Regions from separate parts of the Phormidesmis sp. 146-33 genome, predicted to be linked through region 1. Evidence: predicted binding sites of a transcription regulator. Region 1 holds the regulator's gene; the other holds the start of a gene.
The links. Region 1 encodes NtcA, which controls nitrogen genes in cyanobacteria. Its sites were predicted from a motif close to TTTGTANNNNNNNNTACAAA; they were not measured.
Positions count from the first base shown of each region.

Region 2: a site for NtcA is predicted at 4,611-4,630, ahead of glnA (type I glutamate--ammonia ligase). Genes of this name have one in related genera too.

Region 1 covers NZ_JBJPHU010000032.1:44,562-56,578, reverse strand. The annotation lists gene ACJ2PR_RS15025 (reverse transcriptase domain-containing protein) at 1-632, opposite strand, end outside; gene ACJ2PR_RS15020 (tetratricopeptide repeat protein) at 879-1,376, opposite strand; gene ACJ2PR_RS15015 (hypothetical protein) at 1,872-2,612, opposite strand; gene ACJ2PR_RS15010 (hypothetical protein) at 2,801-3,055, shown strand; gene ACJ2PR_RS15005 (CRR6 family NdhI maturation factor) at 3,140-3,613, opposite strand; gene ACJ2PR_RS15000 (ATP-binding protein) at 3,676-5,163, opposite strand; gene ACJ2PR_RS14995 (hypothetical protein) at 5,803-6,033, shown strand; gene ACJ2PR_RS14990 (hypothetical protein) at 6,066-6,323, shown strand; gene ACJ2PR_RS14985 (tetratricopeptide repeat protein) at 6,393-7,478, opposite strand; gene ACJ2PR_RS14980 (alpha/beta fold hydrolase) at 7,700-8,590, opposite strand; gene ACJ2PR_RS14975 (hypothetical protein) at 8,682-9,179, opposite strand; tRNA gene ACJ2PR_RS14970 (tRNA-Gly) at 9,334-9,405, shown strand; gene ntcA (global nitrogen regulator NtcA) at 9,921-10,592, shown strand; gene ACJ2PR_RS14960 (hypothetical protein) at 10,652-11,125, opposite strand; gene ACJ2PR_RS14955 (hypothetical protein) at 11,505-11,666, shown strand; gene ACJ2PR_RS14950 (carbon-nitrogen hydrolase family protein) at 11,844-12,017, shown strand, end outside.
Region 2 covers NZ_JBJPHU010000001.1:200,269-212,285, forward strand. The annotation lists gene ACJ2PR_RS00945 (BamA/TamA family outer membrane protein) at 1-1,060, shown strand, start outside; tRNA gene ACJ2PR_RS00950 (tRNA-Leu) at 1,218-1,298, shown strand; gene ACJ2PR_RS00955 (class I SAM-dependent methyltransferase) at 1,597-2,712, opposite strand; gene glnA (type I glutamate--ammonia ligase) at 2,928-4,346, opposite strand; gene apcB (allophycocyanin subunit beta) at 4,909-5,421, shown strand; gene ACJ2PR_RS00970 (hypothetical protein) at 5,534-6,130, opposite strand; gene ACJ2PR_RS00975 (histidine kinase) at 6,349-6,738, shown strand; gene ACJ2PR_RS00980 (DUF2252 domain-containing protein) at 6,886-8,085, opposite strand; gene ACJ2PR_RS00985 (hypothetical protein) at 8,149-8,592, shown strand; gene ffh (signal recognition particle protein) at 8,751-10,244, shown strand; gene rpsP (30S ribosomal protein S16) at 10,417-10,704, shown strand; gene ACJ2PR_RS01000 (KH domain-containing protein) at 10,697-11,080, shown strand; gene ACJ2PR_RS01005 (PhoH family protein) at 11,384-12,017, shown strand, end outside.

The DNA of each region.
Region 1 (12,017 bases):
AAGGTTATATCGTCAGCATATCTTGTATATGTACATTTATATTCCTTCGCTAGCTTTCGCAGTTCGCTATCCATGCGTACGCAGATCATGTTAGAAACGATCGGCGATGTTGGGGCACCTTGCGGTAGCCTTTCTAGATGACAACAAATTTTAGCCAAAGTCGTAGAGACTTCTCTGGAAAGATTGTAAGGGGGCTTCATAAATATCCCCTGAACTCGCCAAAAGCGAATGCTATGAAAAAAGTCTTTCAGATCAATATTCAATATGAATCTTTTATGTACATGCTGTTCTGCATTTGTCAAAATACTTCTAGTAGGCACAAAACCATGCACAGCCGCTTTTGGTTCGTAGACGCTATAAAGAACTTGACTCAGCTTTCTCTGTAAAATTTTCAATGGTGTGCAAGGAGCGGATATTATTCGAGCCTGTCCCGACTTCTTGGGAATTGAAAAATCTACATACCTCTTATTTTCAGGAAATATTGAGATATGATACCTCAACCGACCATAAGAAACCTCTAGGAGATCAGCCACGTCACTTGGTTCTTTGAGCGCTAAAAAAAGTTCTTTCAGCTCATCACAACTCTGATACAAGAATAGCGTTGATTTGGCTTCAGAATTGTAAATGTACATTGTCAAAACTAATCAGAGATGTTTTGCAAAGAGTTGTTGAATGATGCTTGCTCGCAAGAAGTAGAACATCTGTAGAGCAATATTTACGTCTTCCGCCCAAGTCGTACATACACAAACTGTACAAAGGTAGTGTAAGGGTAAAGTAAGGGGCTATAGTTAGCTCCGGAATACACCATCGCAATTAGTCAATGGAAATTAATATCTCTACAGATGTTCTGTTTCAAATAATAACCTAAAACGTAGGTATTACCGCTTTCTGGCATAGATTTTCTTATATGCCTGCTTCTTATCATAATTGGCAATGCGATAATTGGGCTGTAAGCACAGTGATGTTTGGTACAGCAATATATCTTGATAAAATTGCTCCAGTTTGCCTAAAGCATTGCCGTATTCTCTACAGATTACATAATCATCTGGTGAAGGCGGCAGAAGCGAGAGAGCATTTTTGTAACATTCTCCAGCTTCCATGTCTCTTCCAAGTTCGACAAGCGTTTTAGCCTTCTTCCACCAAACTTCGTAGTCTTTCTCGTCCAGCTCAAGGGCTTTGCCATAAGCAGCATCTGCTTTCTCATGCTCTTCTAGCTGCTCTAAAGCGTCACCCTGTCGAACTCGAATGCTAGGGTTTTTAGGAGCGAGTAAAGATGCTTTTTCATAGGCATCATTTGCTTCGTCTACACGACCTAAATCTGTCGATATGTCGGCTTTCCGCTTCCAGAGTTGTACATTGTTCGGATCTTGCTCTATCTGCTTAAGGCAAGTATCTAACTCTTTTTCTAAATCTCTACGTCTTACCTCATCATGTTTAGTGAAAAGTTGGGGTAAGACAGATTCTTCAGAACAACCTTCTCTTTGAATAAGGTTATAACCGAGACGATACGAATCCTTTATTTCTCGACCTGAGGCTAGCTGATAATAGAATTCATTCAGAAATTTGACAGCATGTACTTCTTCGAGGTCAGCAGTAATCCCAATTACAAAGTTAATATGCTGGACAATTTCTCTAGTTTGTTCTTCTAGGTAGCAGCCGCTCAGAATAATGCAATCTATTTCTATTTCCTTTGCGTGTTCCCTGAACAGATCACCTATCAGTTCCTTTTGGCTACTATTGCCAATATTTTGATCAGTATCTTTGAGGAATAGCCTCTCAACTCCATCTACACATCCAGAAATGTGAATAACAAAAGGTGTGAGCTTCGTTAACTCCTCAGACAGATCGGATGATCCTACATAAGGTCTTTCTTATACTTCAAATCTCCCATCGTTTTTAGCTCTGTCTATCGCGCCTCTAATTTTTACGAGTTCTTCTCTCCATCGTGGCTTTGCAGTACTTTCAGGGCTAGCTGGCAACATCAAAATTGTCTTTTCAGAAGTGTCAGCCCTACGTTCACGTAGATTTGTGTTTACTACTGGATTGGCACCGACGATGATTGGTGCTTCTGCGTTGTTGAGCTGGGTTCCCTGCCCATCGCCTGATACATTCTGTTGATTTTTGAGCGGGGGCGACTCAAGCTTGGGGGATTCAGGAATGGCTTCTGAGACAGATCTTTGGCTAGTTTCCGGGGTGGGCGTGGGTTTAGATCTGGGCGATCGCTTACTTTCCCAAAGCTCATCAAACTCGTTCAGATTGCGCTGAATATCTTGACTCCGAAGCGAGAGCGTAAAATTCCACTTCGCCTCACCCTTCGTTTTCACGCGATGGTCTTGCAGAATTCCTAGAAAATCCCGCATCGACACCAATGCTTCTCGCACATGCGTCGTCGTCACGGCTGCTTGTCCGTCTTGATTAGTAACGTGCATCAAAGTTTGCAGCGTCGTCTCGATCGTCACTTTCTGGCTTCCTGCTTCTTCCTGCCAGCGAAACTGCAACTTTTTTGGATCACTGCCTTCCCCTGCTTTTGTTGCTTCCAAAATCCCTTTCAACACTCGGCAGGCGCGAGTTTGCACAATTGAACCATAGGATTTTTTCTGAGAGCTAGGCATAGTTAGGGCAGTCTTCAAACATCAAAAAGTTTGGGGGAAGTTTGGGGGATAGCAAGCAAATTTCACTCCCCCAATGTAACCAACCCTAATCATTTCAGTCGCTTTCGAGGATTATTTTTTGCTCTTGCCTTGGGAGATCCCCCAAATCTTTTACTAGATTCATCAACCCAATACGAGGCAACTCAACCATGATGAATCTTCAATCCACCCAGCCTATCCAATCGATCGAGCCTCAACTCCCAACGTCCTTACCTCAAATTCCGATTGACCCAACCAATCCGCTCTCTTGGGTGCTTGTCCTGACTCTGTTTCTCGGCACCACCGAAAAGCCCATCAACGCTACCGCGAGTCTGATTCGTGCGATCGCAGCACTTCGAGTCACGATCGCTAAAACTCAGCGTGCTGCCAAGCAGATACCACAAGAGTCGCGTCGAAGAAAATAACCTATGCGGTTGGGGTCAGCAAGCCACAATCTATCCAGGTATCAAGCTATCAAACCCAGCTAATGCTGATCCCCACAAATATTCTTACTGTCCAGACAGCAGATCAAAAAAGCCGTCGTCAATGTCGTAGCCCAGCATTTGAGTCATTGCTTTGAGTCGAGAATTGCCCTCAATCCCCTGTTGTTTGAGCCAGTTGAGCAATACAAAGGTTTTATGCATCACATAGATTTCCAGTGCTTCAGGATTGTACTGAATGCCATCTTTGGGATGAAACTGATGCGGCACCAGCATGGCCGTATAGCGCACAAACTCACCCGCCTTCCAGTCCAACAAAAACGGCAACCACGGATAAAGCGCATCCAACCCAATAAACCAGAGACGAATTTCGGGCACTTCGGGTAGCTCTCTAGGATCTCCGGCTTCTAGCGGATAGTCGATCGCAAACTGCACCGTCTGCTCATGAGCGCTCACCTCAGACAACATCGGCTCGATCGCTTGAATCGCAGGAGAAAGATCGATCGTATTGATCTGATCAGCATTGAGATGAATAACAGGCATAAAAACGTTTTGCAGTCAGACAACTTAACCCATTATCCTACGGGACATCCGTTCTAGACGACTCAAAACTCCTCAACCTCGGACTGTGGGCGAAAAATTGGCAACAACACATTAAACGTCGAACCCTCACTCAGTCTGCTCTTAACCGAAATCGAACCGCCACAGTGCAGCAAGAGTTGTTGAACGATCGTCAGCCCCAACCCCGCTCCCCCCGAATCTTCTTCTACCGCTTGTCTGGCTCGATAAAAGCGATCGAAGATCTTGGGAATCTCGCTCGGCGCAATCCCAATGCCCGTATCGCGAAACTCAAGCTGCACATAGTCACCCTGCTGCTTGGCCCGCACCCAAACCTGACCGCCTCTCGGCGTAAACTTGATGCCGTTGTGCAATAAATTGATCACAATCTGCTTGAGCCACGTATTCAGACAAGAGACAGGCGGCAACTCTTCGGGCACGGTGTAAGCCAGCCGAACCCCCTTTTCTTCTGCCAATGGTTGATAAGTGCTGACCACTCCTGGCACCACATCGCTGAGTCGAAGCGCTTGAATGGTGGTTTGTTCTGCCATTTGATCCAGACTCACCAGATCGAGCAGGCTGGTAATCAGAGAACTTTGGCGATCGCACTCCTTCACCAGCAGATCCATATATCGCTGCTTTTGGGGCGGTTTGAGACTGGGCGAATTGAGGAGCGTCAAGGCGGTTTTCATGTTGGTGAGCGGCGTTCTCAACTCTTGCCCCACATTATTGAGAAACTCATCCTTCAGCCGAATCGCATTCAAAAGCTCCTCATTTTGCAATTGCAGCAGGTGCGCCATTTCGGCCTGTTTGCGATAAGTGGTCGCCCGCTGCCAGAGGTCTTCTTGACGCTGAATCTGCTTCGTGAATAATTGCCCGACCAGACCCGGATTCAAGCTAGAAGGCTGAGACGTTGCGATTAGCGTTTCCCAGACTGCCGCATCCGAACTGTCTACAAACTGAGTCAGGCGATCGAGAAACTCGCGAATCGTCTGTGGCTCCATCGATAGCAACACAGACAACGACTGCTTTTTCTCCGTCGGTTCTTCTTGCGCCGTGTCAAACAAACCTGCCTCAACGCCCTCCACTCGAATGGATTGAGGTCTTGAGCGATAAGCCACCAGCAGACCACAAAACTGTTTTGACCAGATCAGTAAAAAATAATCTCGCTTAAGCTGACTCTCAGAAAGCGATCGCCACAACGCCGGATGCTCGTGAGTCACACGGCCCGCATCGTCTGCCATAGGGCTATCCGCAATTTCTTCAGCAGCGTCTTCTTTTTGATTTCTAAATAAGTAAACAGCTTCGGGTGGCGTTGCCGATTCACGATAGCGATCGATTTCAGCTTGCCAAGCTTCCCCACGAGGCATCTTTGCCCAAATTGAAGCCGAAATCTGCTGCTCGACTAGCAAATCAATCAGGCTGCTCACCAATGACTTAAAGGTGACCGGGCTGGTCTGTAGCACAAACGGCGTTTGCTCAGAACTGGCTGCCAATTCGTAAAGGGAAATCTCTGGAGTCACGAAGGAGGTCATAGGGACATTTGGGAGAAGAATCGGTATTGAATCGGTAAAATTGACTACTGTGATTCGGCAGCCGTTGACGGCGATCTGACCCCTTATATCTAGCCGCAATCTGCCAAAATTGCTAGTTTCTGAACGTTTTTCCGTAACATCCCTGAGACAAGGGTAAAACCACGTAATAGAAGAAATGAGGTCAGCGATCGGGGCAGTCTCGATTTAAGTAGGGAGGGATTCCTATGTCTAGAGGTTACCCTGATGACCAACGCAAAATTAACATTTTTGGTAAATTCCCTCAGCGCTTTTTCGGGGATCGGCTCATGATGAAGAAAATTTCAGAAAGTCAACCGTTACCCGTTGAGATAAAGCCGCTTGCCTGGTTGACGGATTGCTCACACCGTCCAATCCAAGGTGCTTGCGGGTAACTCGAAAAGATCGCCTCTCTCTTCAGAAGAATGAAGATATCTGCATAAGTCTGCCTATCTATCAATGAGCTTTAATAAAGAGTTACATACTCTAGGCGTAACGGGATAGCAAACCTGTGAAGTTCTTCTCAGCGCTCCCGTTAGACCCAACTTGGACGAAACTCAACCTTCTATAGACGGCTATGGACAGCAGACAGTTTCCTCTAGTCTGACGAAATTGGTGACCCCCATGAACAATCAACCCACACCCGAAGTGAGTGAATTGCTGACCAGCTTAAAGCGGTGGATCTGGATTTTGTGTATTCCTGCTTGGTTGTTTGGCGCGATCGAGCGAGGCGCAACCGCTTTCTCTCATCCCTGGGTGACCCCTCTGGATCTGCTCCAGATTTTGACGGCGGCGTTCTTTCTCACAAGCTGGCTGCTACTAAAGCCCAGACGCTCTGACGAGCCGACAGCGTGAGATGACAAATATACCTGTAAGGAGAAACTAATATGACTGGACAAATGTGCTGGCTGGCAGGCTTTGGGTCAGGAAACAAAATCTTACATCTGAGAGAACAGCCCCTCAAGCCCTGGATGCCTTACACTGCCTTTCCGCAATACCGCGTCCCAGATCTACAAGTCCCTGGTGCGTCAAAAGGTTGGACAACTTACCAAAGGCTAAGACAGGCAGGTTGGGCGTTGATTCCGACAGCAGAGGCCTACACAAAAGTTGCGCCATCAGAAGTCCAATTGCTCGTCGGTCAATAAATTCGTCTTCTAAATGTCAAGAACAACGTCAAGAAAACTGTGCTAAGGATTGCCACTCCCGAAATTCTTTCATCTCTCTTCACTCTGACGAAGAACTAGCAGCGCCGATCGCTCTTCGGTGTACTGATTCGCTTTTGCATAGTCGCCCTGAGCATAGTAAGCCACCTTCAGCGTTCCTAAGATCTGTTCTTGGAGGCGAGGGTCTTGAAGCTTGCGAGCGATCGTCAGCCGCTGTTCGTGATAGGTGACGGCTTGAGTGCTTTCACCCAGCGCATCCCAAGAAACGCCCAAACTGCCCAAAGCTTGCTCTTCTGCTCGGAGATCGCCCACTTCTTGCGCCAGACAGAGCCGCTGTTGATTGTAAAAAATTGCGTTTTTGTGATCGCCTGCTGCATAAAAGGCATTGCCCAAATTTCTGAGAACCTGACCTTCTAGACGACGATCGTCAATCTCTTGCGCCAGTCTCAATCGCTGTTTGTAGTAGTCGATCGCCTGGTCATAATTTCCCAGCGCATAGTGGGCATTTCCCAGATTTTTGAGAATTTGCCCTTCGACGTGCCGATCTGCAAGTTCTTGAGCGATCAGTAATGCTTGCTGCTCACAGTCGATCGCACCTTGATGATCACCAGATGCTTTGTAAGCCAGCCCCAAATTGTTGAGCGCAGCCATCTCTCCGCGTCGATCGTGAATTTCTCGCGCCAGGGTCAGACTTTGCTGCTGATATTCAACCGCCTTGGGGTGATCTGCCAGGTGACGATAGGCATTGCCCAGCGTACCCAACACTTTGACGCTACTGAGGTAGCTTTTGATTTTTTGAGCCAAGCCCAGACTGCGTTGAGAATAATCGATCGCCTCAGCATAGTCTCCCACGCTATAGCAAGCCATTCCCAAACTGCCCAAAGCCTTCTCAACGCCCTGCTGATCATCAATCTCCAAATAAATCGCTTGGGCCTGCTGGAGTCGCTGAAGCGCGAGTTGAAACTGTCCCGCTTGATGCTGCTCGATGCCCTCTCTGAGCAAGCGATCGGCTTCTGATTTACGAACGTCTGCTGATTGAATCAGGGTCGCATCGCAAGGCTGAATGTCTGGAGAAATGGTTTCGCGATCGTCTCCCACATTCTCCACTTGACCGTGTGCTTGATTCCGGTCACTCATAAGTACACGCCTCTAAACTCGCTTTGCTGAATTCTTCCAACAAGACTGAGGGTTCAGCAGATCGAATGTTGCAGGGTCAGAGATGCGTCTCGTCTGCCCCAGCCTGCAATCTCAAATCTGATCAGCCTATCGGTTCCGAGGCTAACTTTTTTTCTGACAAGGCTAATCCGTAAATACGCTCACCTCCCGCATCCGTCTTTATAAAGTTCTCAGTGTCGTCCTCAGAGTTTTTTCTGGGCCAACCATTCCAACACTTGGGCATTCACGACTTCGGGGCGTTCGTCATGGGGACAGTGCCCCGTATCTGGGATGCCGACAAATTGCACATCATGGGTGTCAGTGAGCGATCGATAAATCTCAGCGCCTGCGATCGGTGTCCAGGGATCAGCTTCGCCCCACAACACCAACAGCGGCACCTTAATTTTAGGAAACAATTCCGTTGGTCGAGGGCCAGCCGGAGCCGAGAGAATCGACGCAAACACTTTTTGGGCACCCGGATCGCAAGACGGCTCGTGCAGCAGATCGACTAACTCGTCTGTAATTGCATCAGGATCGCGATAAACCTGCTTGAGACTGTTGCGAATTCGAGCTTTTTGACGGACGCGATCGAAGAGCCATGGCCCAAACGCTTGAGAACTCACAACTTTTGAGAAAGTACCCATGATCATCCGCAATGGCAGATTTAACTCTTCAGGTCGGTGATTGAGTCCTCCAGCAGGATTGAGCAACACGCCCCCAGCCGAGATTTCGGGATGTTCGGCTAACAGCATCAGACAGAGCAAGCCGCCGATCGAGTTACCGACAAATACGGTAGGCTGCTGAATCTTGGCGGCCCAAAAGTCGCGGATCAACTCGACCCAAAGCTCCAGGTTATAGTCCAATTCAGGCTTTGAGGAACCGCCAAACCCCAGCAGATCGAGAGCAAACACCTGGTAGCCAGCCTCAGCGAGAACGGGAATATTTTTGCGCCAGTGTCCGATTGAGGCCCCAAATCCATGAATTAATACCAAAGGCTGGCCTGTCCCCATAGACACATAGCGAATCTGATGCCCTTGCCATTCCCAAGTTTGTCGCTCAAAAGTTGCTGGAGTCGGAAGTTGCTCTACTGTCACGGTTCGTTTTGTGAAGTTTTCTTAAGACTTCTCCATCATAATATTTCACGTCTAAATTTTCAGCGTCCAGCGCGTTCTGAGTTAAAGCCACCTACTTTCCTGATTTCTTTAGCTCTGATGGCGACTGGAGCGCCTGGTCAAGAACAACGCGAGCGGTCTCGGCTTGAGAACGAGCTTCTCGGTAGCGCATGTTGGTCTGAGCATAGGTTTTGAGAACCTTGAAGCCTTCTTTGAGGCTGTTGATTTCTTCTTCGCTGACTAGCTCATCCGTAAAGAGAATGTCGATTTGTTCGCGAACTTGCAGCGCTTCAGAGCGTGATTCTTGAGCCTTGAGTTTGAGGGTTGCCAGACTGCTAAGAACCTGAACGGCTTGATTGAGGGCATCTTCATCACTGGAAGCGATCGCGCCTTGATCTTTAATTTCGATAAAGTGCTGCGGCCCAAAGCCATCCGTTAGCTCGGTGGGCAGTTTGCCGTCATCCATTAGTTCCATCAGTTGATCCATTGCCTTCTCGCGAGCTTTGGCAGAATCCTTACCAGAGACCGTGAGAATGACTTCGGGACTTTGAGCAAGCGTGTATTGAACCATAAAAAGTAGGAGGTAAGGAGTATGGATGTTCTTTTTTCATCCTTCTACATCCTATATGCTGAGAAGCGATGCGATTTCCTGATTTCCGGCTTTTTGGTTTTTCAGGCTTGACATCTCTATGAGTATCTGCAATAGTAGAACTTGTCCGAATTTTGCGGGTATAGCTCAGTGGTAGAGCGTCACCTTGCCAAGGTGAATGTCGCGCGTTCGAATCGCGTTACCCGCTTTTTAATTAAAAATTTTTTAATCCCAGATTGATGAATTCTCAATGCAAGAGTTGAATGTCTTCGACTAAAAGGCAGCACCCTAAAAGTCTCTAGAGCTTTCGGTAAATTAAGCTCCTTGACGCTGGGTAATACCGCTCTTCAACACGGTCATCGTTCTGAAATCTTCAACTCACAACGTACTTTTTGACAAGCTTATTACTGAATTGATCTTTGAATCGATCTATTGATTAATCTATTGACTTCCAGCCTGATTAAGATGGGTAACAGATCTTAAAAATCTTCAGATGAACGACGAATTTAAGCTCAAACCTTAAGCAATTGTTAGAGACTTAGCTCAATCCCTGCAAAAATTCAACTACCTGGCAGAATAGTGTAGTATCGAGCACAAAAACTGCTTGAAGAGTAAGTTTAAGTGTTCTAAAGTCATCAATCTCTTACAGATCATCTGACAGCCAAGTAAAAACCGTTGCCAGGTCAATCAAGAGAGTTTAAGAGCACGAGTTCGACAAGGAACATGGTAGTGACCAAAGAGCGACCACTTGCAGCATTATTTCGCCAGATTGGGGGCGGTGCCTTTCCACCTGTCGTTGAGACGTTTGAGCGAGGCAAAACGATCTTCTTTCCAGGCGACCCCGCAGAACGAGTTTATTTTTTAGTCAAAGGTGCCGTCAAGCTTTCGAGAGTTTATGAGGCGGGTGAGGAGATTACGGTTGCCTTACTGCGAGAAAACAGCGTGTTTGGGGTACTGTCACTGATCACCGGGCAACGCGCCGATCGCTTTTATCATGCGGTTGCGTTCACATCGGTTGAGTTGCTGTCTGTTCAAATTGAGCAGGTTGAAAAAGCACTCAAAGACAACCCCGAACTCTGTCTGCTAATGCTGCGAGGGCTGTCGTCTCGAATTCTACAAACCGAAATGATGATCGAAACGTTGGCGCATCGAGATATGGGGTCGCGTCTGGTGAGTTTCTTGCTGATTCTCTGTCGCGATTTTGGCCTGCCCAGTCAAGAAGGGATCACGATCGACCTCAAGCTGTCTCATCAAGCCATTGCAGAAGCGATCGGCTCAACGCGGGTGACCGTGACTCGTCTGCTGGGAGACTTGCGACAGGACAAAATGATCTCTATTCACAAAAAGAAGATCACTGTCCACAATCCAGTCACCTTGAGTCAGCAGTTTACCTGATCGCTAGCCAGTCGGCGAAGCCTGAAGGCGTACAAATTTCAGGCTTCACACCTCGCCTATTACCAATCGTCTTCTCTAAATAGAAATTGACCTTCTGAATTGAGGTAGGGTGACTTCCAGCGGGTCAATTCTTTATCAGGGCAGATGTCTAGTCCTTCTCCCACGCCGTAGGGGTGCATTCCGCAGACTAGCACGTTGCCGTTGTAGGCTTGCCCATGATAGTGACGACAGCCGACACAGATGGGGTGTTGGTTGAGCAGCGGTTCTACAGTTTGCATCATCGGTTGGGCAGCTTCTCCGACCATGCCTTCAAACCCAAAATAGGCTTCTAAAACGGGGTTGACTAGCTCATTAATGTATTGGTCAATCTCATCTGTAAAGGTATTTTGTGCCTGTGCCGAAAGCTCGTCAGAAAGCTCTACAAACACGTTGACCACTTCTGTCACTTCTCTCGACACTTCAACAAAGAAGCCTTCGATGTGATCCGCGATCGTTTCTAACAGTTCAGAAAAATCTTTTTGCCACTCTTCCATAGGGTTCTCACCGGGGTTGCGTTCCAAAAGGGATGGATGATTGAGCGTTGATTCCCTTGTGTGAGGCTGCGCTAGATGGCTAAAGATTCCTACCATCAAAGGGTTCTATCCAAGGGAATAGCTTCGCTATCATAGCGCAAACTTTTATGGTTCAATCTGGTCAAAAAGAAGGCAATCGCTTTCTGATTTTGCGATTCTCACTAGCCCAAACGCCTTGAGAAGATTCAGTGATTTCAGAAGATTTGCAAAAGACTATAAATCAAAAAGTTTCTTCATATGTTCACAACAATTACGCGACAGAAATGCTGCTATCGCTAGAGGCATTGAGTTAGCTCTCTTGATTAAACTGAACCTGATTCTAAATTGGGAGACGCTCGTTGTGAACAATTCGATCGTGATGATTTTACTCTTGGGGCTGCTGCTGATGATGCTGATTGCTCCTTTTTCAGCGCTGTCTCTGGTGATGCTGGTAGTGTTGGTTTCAGCGATCGGCTGGACAGGTTGGCAACTAATCCGGACGTTGGTCAAAGGAGACGCTTAACTCAAAACAAAAAGCAGGGATCAATGGGTTTTCTGTGGCTTTAAAGTATGAGTAGGTCGAGAGTCTCGATCGCCTGATGCTTTTGTTAGATGACATCTGCAAAATTTTATTGCAATTAGGGGACGGCTCAAGATTTAAAATGCTTTTTCTACCTACCCGCTATTTTGAGCTAAACCCATGAAGTCTTACCTGGCTGCTGCAATTCAAATGAATAGTCTGCCCGATTTACACAAGAATCTGGCGCAGGCAGAAGAACTAATCGATCTCGCGGTGCGTCGAGGAGCGGAACTGGTTGGGTTGCCAGAAAACTTTTCTTTTTTGGGAGACGAGCAGGCAAAACTAGCCCAGTCT
Region 2 (12,017 bases), on a different contig from region 1:
TGTTGTGACCGAAGCCCGCAGTCGATCGGCTAACCTGAGTGGCGGATTCAATGATGATTTGGGCATCTATGGCAGTGTCAACTACAGCGATCGCAACGTCGGCGGCATCGGACAAACGATCAGCGGTAACGTTCTAGCCGGGACGAAGGATGTACAGTTCGACGGTCGCTTTGTCAGCCCATACCGCTCGACTGAACCTGACAAACTGGGCTACAGCGCCAACTTTTTCCGACGACGAGGCATTTCTCGTGTGTTTGACGACGATGAGAGCAAACTGGCCAACGGCGATCGAGCGCGAGAAGGTCGATTTGGCGGCGGCGTTGAGGTCAATCGTCCCCTGGGCAATAACTGGAACGGCTCACTAGGACTCAATTACACCCGCGTTAGTTTACGAGATGCTGCTGGTGATGTGACAAGGCGTGATCGTGATGGCAGTCCGCTTTCGTTTAGTGGAACGGGCATTGACGATCTGGTGACGGTCGGATTCAACGCGACCCGCGACCTGCGCGACAACACCATCAACCCCACTCAAGGATCGCTATTGACGCTGAGTACTGAGCAGTCGTTACCGATCGGTCAGGGCAACATTCTTTCTAATCGTCTGCAAGCCAACTACACCGAGTACCGACCCGTCAATCTGTTGAACTCAATGCAAACTCAAAAGCAGCCAGAAGTTCTCGCTTTTAATGTGCAGGCAGGGACGACGATCGGCGATTTGCCTCCCTACAACGCCTTTACGCTGGGCGGGCCTAATTCAGTTCGGGGTTACGGTGGCAGCGAAGTGGGTATTGGTCGCAGTTACCTATTAGCTTCGGCAGAATATCGCTTTCCGATTTACCGAATTGTCGGCGGTGCCCTGTTTGCTGATTTTGCCTCTGATTTGGGGTCAGCTAAGGGCGTTTTGGGCGAACCGGGGGTCGATCGTAATCGTCCGGGAGCCGGATTTGGCATCGGTGCAGGACTCCGACTAAACTCTCCTCTAGGAATTATTCGAGCCGATTTTGGGGTGAATGATCAAGGGGCAACTCGACTTCAATTTGGAGTGGGTCAAAAATTCTAATTCACCTGGGTTTTGTCTCAAGTTACTTCTGAAACTTCTGATAAAACAATCAATCTCTAAACTCCGCGCTTCAAAGCTCCATTCTTTTGTTATGCTAGTTAAGGCTTAAGTCAACCTCAATCAAACGGCTTTTGCTCTGGTGATCAAACCAGCCTATGCGGATGTGGCGGAATTGGTATACGCGCACGCTTGAGGTGCGTGTGGCTTTGCCTTGCGAGTTCGAGTCTCGCCATCCGCATCAAAAAAAGGGCACTTCGCGATGAGGTGCCTTTTCTTTTTAGAAATTTTGGAGTCAGGAGGAGAAGCAACTTCACTTCCTAGCTCCCAAGCAAGCTGATTAAAAATTGGTTCGACAAGATTTTTTCGGTGCAGTGGTCAAGTCGTCTGCCTCCATGCTGCCAATTCTGACGTGAATTCGATGAAATCCTTCGCTGTCGTTACAAATTAAGGCAGACCCAAAATCCCTCACGAGTGGGGAATTTATGGGGCTGCCGAATTGACCACCGCAGCGAGAGATTTCATCAAATTCGCGTCAACTAAACCTCTAACGGAATTTGTGTCTGCTCGAAATCTTGACGGATTTGCTCAGTCTCAGCGGGCTTGTGGGCAATCAAGTACTTGCTCATAAAGTGAACCTGCGTCCAAACGTCTGAGAAGCCCGCATCTTGAAGCCGTTTTACCAAGTCATCCGTTGTGTAGTGACGGTAGTAAGGCTCATGGAACGTGGTCGCAAACCCATCCATTAAAGGAGCCATTTCGGGTGAGTCGCTGGCTTGGATCGAGTCACAAATCACAAACGTTCCACCTGGCTTGATCACTCGAAAGCATTGATTGATCACATTCTGGCGCGCCTGTGGGGGCAGTTCGTGAAATAGAAAAACGCAGGTAATTGCATGGAAGTAGTGATCCAGATAAGGCAACTCTTCTGCATTCGACTGAAGCAACTGCGGCAACTCACCCGGATTTTGGGACAGCATTTGATTAGCTTTACGCAAATAAGCTGGAGACAAATCCACTCCATATAGAGAAACTTTGGGCAACATACCACGCAGCATTTTAAGCGTCCGCCCTGTTCCACAAGCCACATCCAACACTTTGATCTGACGCGGGTCAATCGAGCTAAAGGTTTGCAATCCCTGCTTTAAGGGAGCCAGCACCCGTCGCCGCATGGCATCCGCCGCCCCATTAAACAACAACTCCACCTGCAAGTCATACAGGTTGGCCGACATATCACTCAGATAGCCGTCTGTCTGATGATGAAAGTTTTGCACATAGTAGCTGGGATAGCCACTCGTCTCGACTTGAGGTGAAAACTCCTGGTGACGCTTCTGGTTAGCCCGATCCCAAATCTGGGGCATATCCAACCAAACAGACGGGTAAAACCGGAAAAAGTCTTCCCAGGGGTTGTCAAACAAAATGCTATCGGGATACACCCCATTTTCGGCATCCTGCCAGTCGGCTTCAAGCACTCGATTAAAGCGCTGCTGAATGTTGAGCAGCAAATCAGCAGAAATGGGAGTCGTTTTCTTTTCGGAGGGAGCGGGGTCAACGAGCTTTAGAATTTGCATACTGAGGGCTTTGTGTGCCAATCCAAAGTAGCTTTTGCCCTGAGAAAAAGTTTGATATGCCAGCTTTGTCAACGTTTCAGGCATGGTAGGTTGGGAAACATTAATCAACTATGTGAATAAGTGTAACGAATAGGATGAGAGAGTTTCACCCCCGATCGACAGATTTTCCAGTACTTTTACTCTTCTCAAATCCAAGTCAATACAACCGATTTATTTTGCCAACAAAAAAGCGACGATCGACTTAAATTTCGATCGCCGCTCAAAACAGATTCACCCAATCCCGCCTGAACAGTCACTTACTAACAGTCGTAGTAAAGCGCAAACTCATACGGATGAGGACGAATGCTCATGGGAATGACCTCACGATCGAGCTTGTAGCTAATCCAGCTTTCGATAAAGTCCTCGGTAAACACGCCACCCGTCGTTAAGAACTCGTGGTCTTTCTCCAGATTTTTGAGAACTTCTGCGAGAGAACCCGGTGTCGAAGGAACCTTTGCTAACTCTTCGGGGCTGAGTTCGTAAATATCTACATCCAACGGTTCACCCGGATCGATCTGATTCTTGATGCCGTCAATTCCTGCACAGAGCATCGCCGCAAACGCTAAATAAGGATTCGCCGTCGCATCGGGACAACGGAATTCTAAACGCTTGGCTTTGGGGTTGCCACCAGACAGCGGAATCCGCACCGAAGCAGAACGGTTACCTTGAGAGTAAGCCAGGTTAACCGGAGCCTCAAAGCCTGGAACTAACCGCTTGTAAGAATTGGTCGTGGGGTTAGTAAAGGCCAGCAGAGAAGGCGCGTGCTTGAGAATGCCGCCGATGTACCAGAGAGCATTTTGGCTCAGACTTGCGTATCCGTCGCCAAAGAAAGTGGGCTGTCCGTCTTTCCAGATCGATTGGTGACAGTGCATTCCCGATCCGTTGTCTCCAAACACGGGCTTGGGCATAAATGTCGTGGTCTTGCCGTACTTTTTGGCCACGTTTTTGATGCAGTATTTGTAGGTCATCAGCCAGTCAGCCGCTTGTACTAGCTCACCGAACTTAAAGCCCAACTCGCACTGCCCGCCTGTCGCAACTTCGTGGTGATGCTTCTCGATCGGCACCCCGCACTTCAACATCGTCAATAGCATCTCAGTCCGCATGTCATGAGAGGTGTCGGTCGGCGCGACAGGAAAGTAGCCTTCTTTGTTGCGAGGCTTATACGCTAAGTTGCCGCCCGGTTCTTGACGACCAGAGTTCCATACGCCTTCGACGCTATCGACGTGGTAGTAGCCTTCATGCTGATTTTGGTCGTAGCGAACGTCATCAAAAATGAAGAATTCTGCTTCTGGGCCAAAAAAGGCCATATCGCCAATCCCTGTGGATTTGAGATAGTCGAGGGCTTTTTGGGCGATCGATCTCGGATCGCGGCTGTAGGGCTGCCCGGTGCGAGGCTCCCGAATGCTGCAAATCATGCTCAGGGTCGGTTCTTCCATAAAAGGATCGATCCAGGCAGTGTTAGGGTCGGGCACCATCGCCATGTCTGACTCGTTAATCGATTTCCAACCCCGAATGCTCGATCCGTCAAACGGCACACCTTCGGTAAAGCTGCTTTCGTCAATTTGATCCTGGTACAGCGTCAAGTGCTGCCAAATACCCGGCGTGTCGATAAATTTTAGATCGATCAGTTGGATGTTCTCGTCTTTGATCTTTGCCAGGATTTCCTGCGGGGTTGCCATGAATGACTCCTTAATTCGTGTCTTGCGTTGCGAGAGCGTTGGGGTTGAAAACTTAGCTTTGCGAAACCTTCCGAATGTCTCAGATTAAAGAAGCACTCGCCTTAACCTGCAACCCTGTGGAGAGATTCATTCAGAATTTTCTTAAGTCCATTTTCTTTACGCTAGAAACTAGTCGTCTAACGGCTGGAATTTGCGGCTTTGGCAAGGATTCTAGCGCCAGGGTTTTAGTCACCTGCATCATGGTAGAAAGAGGCTTACAGGGGTTTTGTATCCTTTGCTACAAAAAACTGAGGATTCTATAGAATTAAACTCAGATTAAGGATTACAAATGCTACCGGAGAAAAGTCTCAGTAGGGTGGCTTCGTTCTAAGCGATGTTAAGCAATGTAAAAATTCTTAAATAGATGCTTCACGATCGTCCCCTCCATAAAATTAGGCTCAACCCCACGTGGTAGACTTTTCCTTAAATTCCATAGACGGTGAGCGATCGACGAATCGCTGTAGGTCGGCGCTCTCAAGTTTATTTTGTCAAGGTTTACAGGGATTATAGGGAGAAAAATTTCATGCGGGACGCAGTAACAAGCCTGATTAGAAACTACGATGTGACGGGTCGCTACCTCGATCGCAACGCCATTGATAGCCTGAAAACCTACTTTGACACGGGGATGGGGCGAGTGCAGGCCGCTGCTGTGATCAACTCCAATGCGGCGGCGATCGTCAAACAAGCTGGCTCAAGACTCTTTGAAGAACTCCCTGAACTGATCCGCCCCGGTGGAAACGCTTATACGACTCGTCGCTACGCCGCTTGTCTGCGAGACATGGATTATTACCTGCGCTATGCCACGTATGCTCTGGTCGCGGGTGATACCGATGTATTGGATGAGCGTGTTTTAGAAGGTCTGCGGGAAACGTACAATTCCCTCGGCGTGCCCTGCGGGCCAACAGTGCGCGGCATTCAGATCATGAAGGAGATCGTGAAAGAGCAGGTGTCTGCGGCGACGGGCGTTGAGAAGCCAGATTTTGTCGATCAGCCGTTTGATTATATGTCTCGTGAGTTGGGCGAGAAGGATCTCTAGGGAAGGGATGAGGGAGGGCTTTGCCCCGCATTCGCGAGGAGGGATGAAAACAACTGATTTGTTGGCATTGGCATCCCTGCATCTCAGATAAGTACTGGGGTTGAGCAACTGACTACTGGTTGAGTGTGGCATCGGGTTCTAAAATCCAAATAGCACAGGCACGATCGCTCTTGGTAATCATGGACTCGTTGCCTTTCTTGGCAAGACGATTTGCAAACTCGATCGCCTCATTCTCAGTGCGAAGTCTTCTCATAAAGCCGTAATATTTGTGGTCAACGACGATCGCCTCCAAAGGTTTTGCGACATCTGGTACGCGAATCTGACACACCTGATATTGCTGAGAAGAGTTCAAGATCCTCCAGAGGCCGTCTTCAGAGTGACGATTAGCAGACTCATAGGGCAACGTTTTTGTCTGGGCATCTGGTTCATAAACCCAAAGAACATCTCCTTTTACAGTCTGCGTAATCATGACCTCATTGCCCCGATAAACCAGTCGAGCCGCAACTTGCAGGGTTTTTGGGTGATCTTTGATTAGCTTAAAAAAACTGTAATATTTTTCCTCAACACAAATGGCTGCGAGCCGCTGACTGTCATCTGGTATCTGAATGTGACAGGAGCGATACTGGGTGCGTTTGAGAATCCGGCAGCGAGGATGATCAGTAATCTGCTTGGAGGCTGCGATCGCCGAGGGAGGAACCTGAAACACCATAGAGTACAACTTTCTAGCTAACTGTGAAGGTTTGTATCAAAACTTAAGAATATTGTCCTCACAACTGTTCCCCATTCAGAACCGTAAATCCCCTAACTTTGAAAGATGAGGCCCCAAAGATCAGGGATTAGGCCGCACTACAAAAAATGTGAAATGATACGTTCATCCTTCCTCGCGAATGCGGGGCAAAGCCCTCCTTACATCCCTCATCCCTCCCCATGAACACTGCTTGTCACATTATTGTTGAGGGTAATCCTGCGATCGTTTACGCCAGCAGAGGCGGCAGACCCGAAAAAGTTTTGCCCATTTTGGAGCGATTTTTGGATAAGTTTTGGCAAGAACGCGACACATCTGGAGAATCGATCGATACGCCAGAATGCCTGGTGGCGCAAATTATTGTGCGGTTTGGCTACGAGATTTGTGAGGATGATTTCTCAAATCTTAAAGTCGGACTGAAATATGATCCAACGGCAGAGTATTTATACTTTGTGGGTGCCGATCGTACTGTTTGTGTTTGGGCGACAAGCGACGAGTATCGTAAGCATCCAGAGTTGGGCGTACAGGCGTGCGATCGTACAGTAGCTTCTTCACTCAGAGTCGGAAGTTAGCGCCTGATCAAGGGTTTTCGCTTCGTTATGGTGTCTTTCTGCCCCCCAACCCCCCAATTCTGGGGGACTTTAAGATAAATTTTCGGTTCAAGGTTTCAGAAAGATTAAGGAGAAGTATTTCATCGAATTCAGGCGAACTGAACCGCTTCAAATTTGCTGGTCGAAAGCGTCTCGGAAAACGATGTAGTCTGCTTCAACTTGGGCGGCGTAGGAGCGAACGTAATCTAATACAACGCTGTGCCAGTTGGGAGCATCTTGGGCAAAGGCGATTAGATCGTCAGCGATCGCTGATCCTTGTCGGCCTCCACTGCGTAACTGTCCCCAGGCGGTGACTTCTGCCATTGTTTGCATGACTCGCTGAAGGCGTTTGATTTTGCCATTCCAGGCGGTGAGATCGACGCGATCGGCGGTCGGTTGGAGTTCTCGCAGCACATAGGATTTGCCGTCTAGCGGTAAGGGGTTGAGCAAGGCGGGCGGTGATTCTTGAAAGCGATGCTGAATGCTGGTGATTCGGTCTGCTTCATTGCTCCAGTTGGGTTGGGGAATCTGGAGATGGGGGTAGAGTGAGGACGATCGCGCCGCCTTCAAATCCAGCAAATAGTTGGCGTGAGGTGAGCCGTTGCCTTCAACGAGAATGATGTAGCGATCGAGTCCCAGACTTCCCGTTCCTGCAATGCGATGGGCGACATCCAATACGTTGAAAAATTGGGGATTCTTCTGAGTCGTTGCCCAAGTGTGGATTAGATCGGTGACCTGCGATCGCGCTTCAGACGTGACCGGAGTAGTTTTTTCTGGAATTAATTTCAGCTTGCGCTGTTTGCCTTTGAGGTCAGTACGATCGGCGAGAAAGGACTTGCGATCGCGCAGTTTCAACCGATTGAGCAAGTCAGCCACTAACCCTTTAGCGGTTTCACGATGAATGGTGCGATCTTTACCTGTAGCGAGGGCAGCGGTGTAGCTTTCTAGAAAATAATTGCAGAGTCCCTGGGCTTCTTCGTCGCTGATATCCAAAGTATGCGCGCCGACCAAAACGCTGGTGAGAAATCTGGTTACATCCCACGTACAGGGCGCTAGAGCCGATTCGTCGAAGTCGTTGAGGTCAAAATAAACAAGGCGATCGTCTCCTTTGTAGCTGCCAAAATTTTGCAGATGTAGATCACCACAACTCCAGACCGGGGGAGCATTATTGATCGCAGCGTCCGCAGGCAAATCTTGATAAAACAGATGGCAAGTGCCCCGCAAAAAAACGAACGCATTCGTGGCCATCGATTGATATTTGAGCTTGAGCAGCTCTGGGTTGCGCCCCTGGTTGAAGGCTTGAATCTGAGCAACGATATCTCTGGTCATGAAAAAGTCCTGAAATTGCTTGCAAGAATCGATTAACTGATCACTCTACGCTTTGCTAACGCTATGAACCGATCTCTGCGGGCCATTACGATCGTCGCCATCAGTCTATTCTCTGTTACCTTACCCGATGGAGTTCGAGATAGAGTCCGGGCGCAAAGCAGTCCGCCACAGAGCGCACTTGACAAGCTAACAGACCACTACTTCTACAGAGTTAATGTTGGGCTGAGGCGCAAGATTCGATCTGGTGATTCTATTTATATCCAGGAGTGGCAAGCGATTCAAATTAGGCTAAAAGGGAACTTGATTGAAAATGGAGACTGTGGCGATGGCAAGGTTACCTTTCAGTGGGTATTGCCCATTCGTCTGCTAGACAGTGTTGCAGATGGGGTGCTTTATAGTCGTTATCCCAATCTTAAAGGGCGCAAGATTCGAGGAGACGAGACGAGCTTGATCAGCGAATGGAACTCAATTCGTCAGGCAATCTCTGAGGTGCATCAGTGTTATTGAGCGCGATTGATACGCCTGATCCTGTGGAGGCTGTTCAAACATCTTTCAAGTTTCGGCAGCGATCGAGCAGAACACGCTAATCTAAATAAATGAGCATTTTTTACGGTTGCTCTATCGTATTCTTCTGAAAAAGCCGATCGCCTGCCCCTACTTGAATTATGTTTGACGCTCTCGCCGACCGCTTAGAACAAGCCTGGACAAAGATTCGAGGTCAAGACAAAATCTCGGAATCCAATGTAAAAGACGCTTTGCGGGAAGTTCGTCGTGCTTTGCTCGAAGCCGATGTCAATCTACAAGTCGTCAAAGATTTTGTCGCTGAAGTGGAGCAAAAAGCCCTTGGCGCACAGGTGATTTCGGGCGTTCGTCCTGATCAGCAGTTTATCGAAATCGTCTACAACGAACTGGTCGAGGTGATGGGGGAGGCGAACGTTCCCCTGGCTGAGGCGACGACCAAACCGACGATCGTTCTCATGGCAGGTCTGCAAGGAACTGGAAAAACCACCGCCACCGCCAAACTTGCTCTGTATTTGAAGAAAGAAGAATTCAAAACGCTATTGGTGGCAACAGATGTCTACCGACCTGCTGCGATCGATCAGCTTGTCGCATTAGGGAAACAAATCAACATTCCCGTTTTTGAATTGGGCAAAGATGCCAACCCCGTCGAGATTGCGCGTCAGGGGGTCGAACGAGCCAGAGCAGAAGGCTTTGACTTTGTAATCATTGACACGGCGGGGCGGCTCCAAATTGACGAGTCGATGATGGGCGAACTCGCTCAAATCAAAGAAACCATTCAGCCCCACGAAACGCTGTTAGTCGTCGATGCGATGACGGGGCAAGAAGCCGCTAACCTGACGCGCACTTTTCATGAGCAGATTGGCATCACGGGTGCAATTCTCACCAAGATGGATGGGGATACCCGCGGTGGTGCGGCCCTGTCAGTGAGACGAATTTCTGGGCAGCCGATCAAATTTATTGGGGTTGGCGAAAAGGTTGATGCGTTGCAGCCGTTTTATCCCGATCGCATGGCTTCCCGTATTCTTGGCATGGGCGACGTACTGACGCTGGTCGAAAAAGCCCGCGAAGAAGTCGATTTTGCCGAAGCCGAGAAAATGCAGGAGAAAATTCTCTCTGCCAAGTTTGACTTTACCGACTTTCTCAAACAGACTCGCTTACTCAAAAATCTGGGATCTTTGGGCGGCGTTCTCAAAATGATCCCCGGTATGAACAAACTGAGCAGCGAACAACTCCAGCAAGGAGAAACGCAGCTTAAAAAAGCAGAAGCGATGATCGGCTCGATGACTGTGCAAGAGCGCAAAGATCCCGATCTGTTGGCTAGTTCTCCCAGTCGTCGTCGTCGGGTCGCTAAAGGATCGGGCTTTGGGGAGAAAGATGTCAGCGATCTGGTGAGCAACTTCCAAAAAATGCGGAACATGATGCAGCAGATGGGTCAGGGCAACTTTTCTGGAATGCCCGGAATGCCTGGGATGGGTGGCGGAATGCCCGGAATGGGCGGCGGAATGCCTGGAATGGGTGGTGGCAATCCCTACGGCCAGGCCCCTCCTCCCGGCTGGCGCGGCTATCCTGCAATGGGCAACCCTGGCAAAAAGAAGAAAAACAAAGACAAGAAAAAGAAAGGATTTGGCAATCTGTAGCGACCACTTGCGGGTAACTCGAAGAGATCGCTTCCCTCAAATTAAGAAACCGCGATCGGGCTGTGATAATATGGATAGTCCATGATCTTTTCAGTGCAGGTTATCGAATTGCCCCAAGCAAACCGTTAATCGACTCTCAACTTAGTAATTCACAGGAGTTCACTTTCTTAGCATGATCAAACTGCGATTAAAGCGATATGGCAAAAAGCGTGAAGTCAGCTACCGGATCGTAGCCGCGCAAAGCACCACCCGACGCGACGGTAGACCCCTTGCGGAGCTTGGCTTTTATAACCCCAGAACCGATGAAACCCGGCTGAATGTCCCCGCAATTTTGGATTGGATCAGCAAAGGCGCACAACCGACTGAAACCGTCCGGAGCATTCTCAGAAGAGAAAACGTCTTTGCGACCGCAAGCAGTGAGCCAGTGAGTGAACCCGTCAGTGAGCAGGTCAGTGGCTGATAATTCTTCTATTCATCCTGACTATGCGGGGCTGGTCACGTTTTTGGTGAAGCCCTTTTTGGAGGCACCAGAGTCTCTCAGAGTAGACTGCGAAGTTGTGGCAAATCGATCGCGGGTTTGGGTTCGGTTGGCGTTTGACGGGTCGGATAAAGGGCGTGTGTTTGGTCGCGGTGGGCGCAATATTCAGGCGATTCGATCGGTGCTAGAAGGTGTGGCAAAGGCGGCGGGCTATTCTGCTGTTTTAGATATTTTTGGCAGTCAGAGCGATCGAGAGTCTGACTCTGAAAGGCCTTCAGTCGGGTCACGCGGCGAAGCTCCGTCTCGATCAACGGCTCCCAGAAGTGTGCCAAAACCTCGCCCCAAGCTGAGTGAGTAAACGCTGCTTAAAGTCGATCGCCGTTCGCAAGGGCGCAACCTATAAGAATTGAAAGAAGGCACCTGAAATGTCTACATTAAGACAGGAATTCGGGTGTCTTTAACGTTTTAATTTCCGGTTTGAAGGGTTAGTACCTCATTAAAAGAGGGATGAGGGGTTGCCGCTGGCGGCACGCTTCGCGAGAGGGATGAGGGGTGAGAAAACTGCTGTCATCGGTTCAGAGATGTTAGTATCCCTCACTTCATTCCTGACAGACTAGTAGTTTGAGTTCCTATTGTCGATTACAAAACTTTTAGAATCTGCATGGTAGACACTTTAACCGTCCAATTGCCCAGTATTGAAAGCGCGATCGCTCTCTCAGGAACCCAGGAAGATAACCTGAAGACGTTGGCTCGTCAAACAGGAGCAGCGCTGGTTTTGCGGGGTCAAGAGTTGCTGATTTCTGGAACTGCTAATCAAGTGGAGTTGTGCCATCGGTTGATTCAGGCGCTTAAGGATTATTGGACTCAGGGCAAGCCGATTACCAGCGTTGATATTCTCACGGCTCGTCAGGCATTGGATACCGATCGCGAAGACGAACTGCAAGACCTTCAGCGAGATATGCTGGCGCGGACTCGACGCGGAGATGCGATCAGAGCGAAGACATTTCGGCAGCGGCAATATATTCAAGCGGTGCGGACGCATGATTTGACGTTTTGTATTGGGCCAGCAGGAACAGGAAAAACCTATCTGGCGGCGGTTTTGGCGGTTCAGGCCCTATTGGCTAATGAATACGAACGGTTGATTTTGACTCGTCCGGCGGTCGAAGCGGGAGAAAAGTTGGGCTTTTTGCCAGGAGACTTGCAGCAGAAGGTCAATCCTTATCTGCGACCGCTGTATGATGCGCTGTATGAATTTGTCGATCCTGAAAAAATTGCAGGCTTGATGGAGCGAGGTG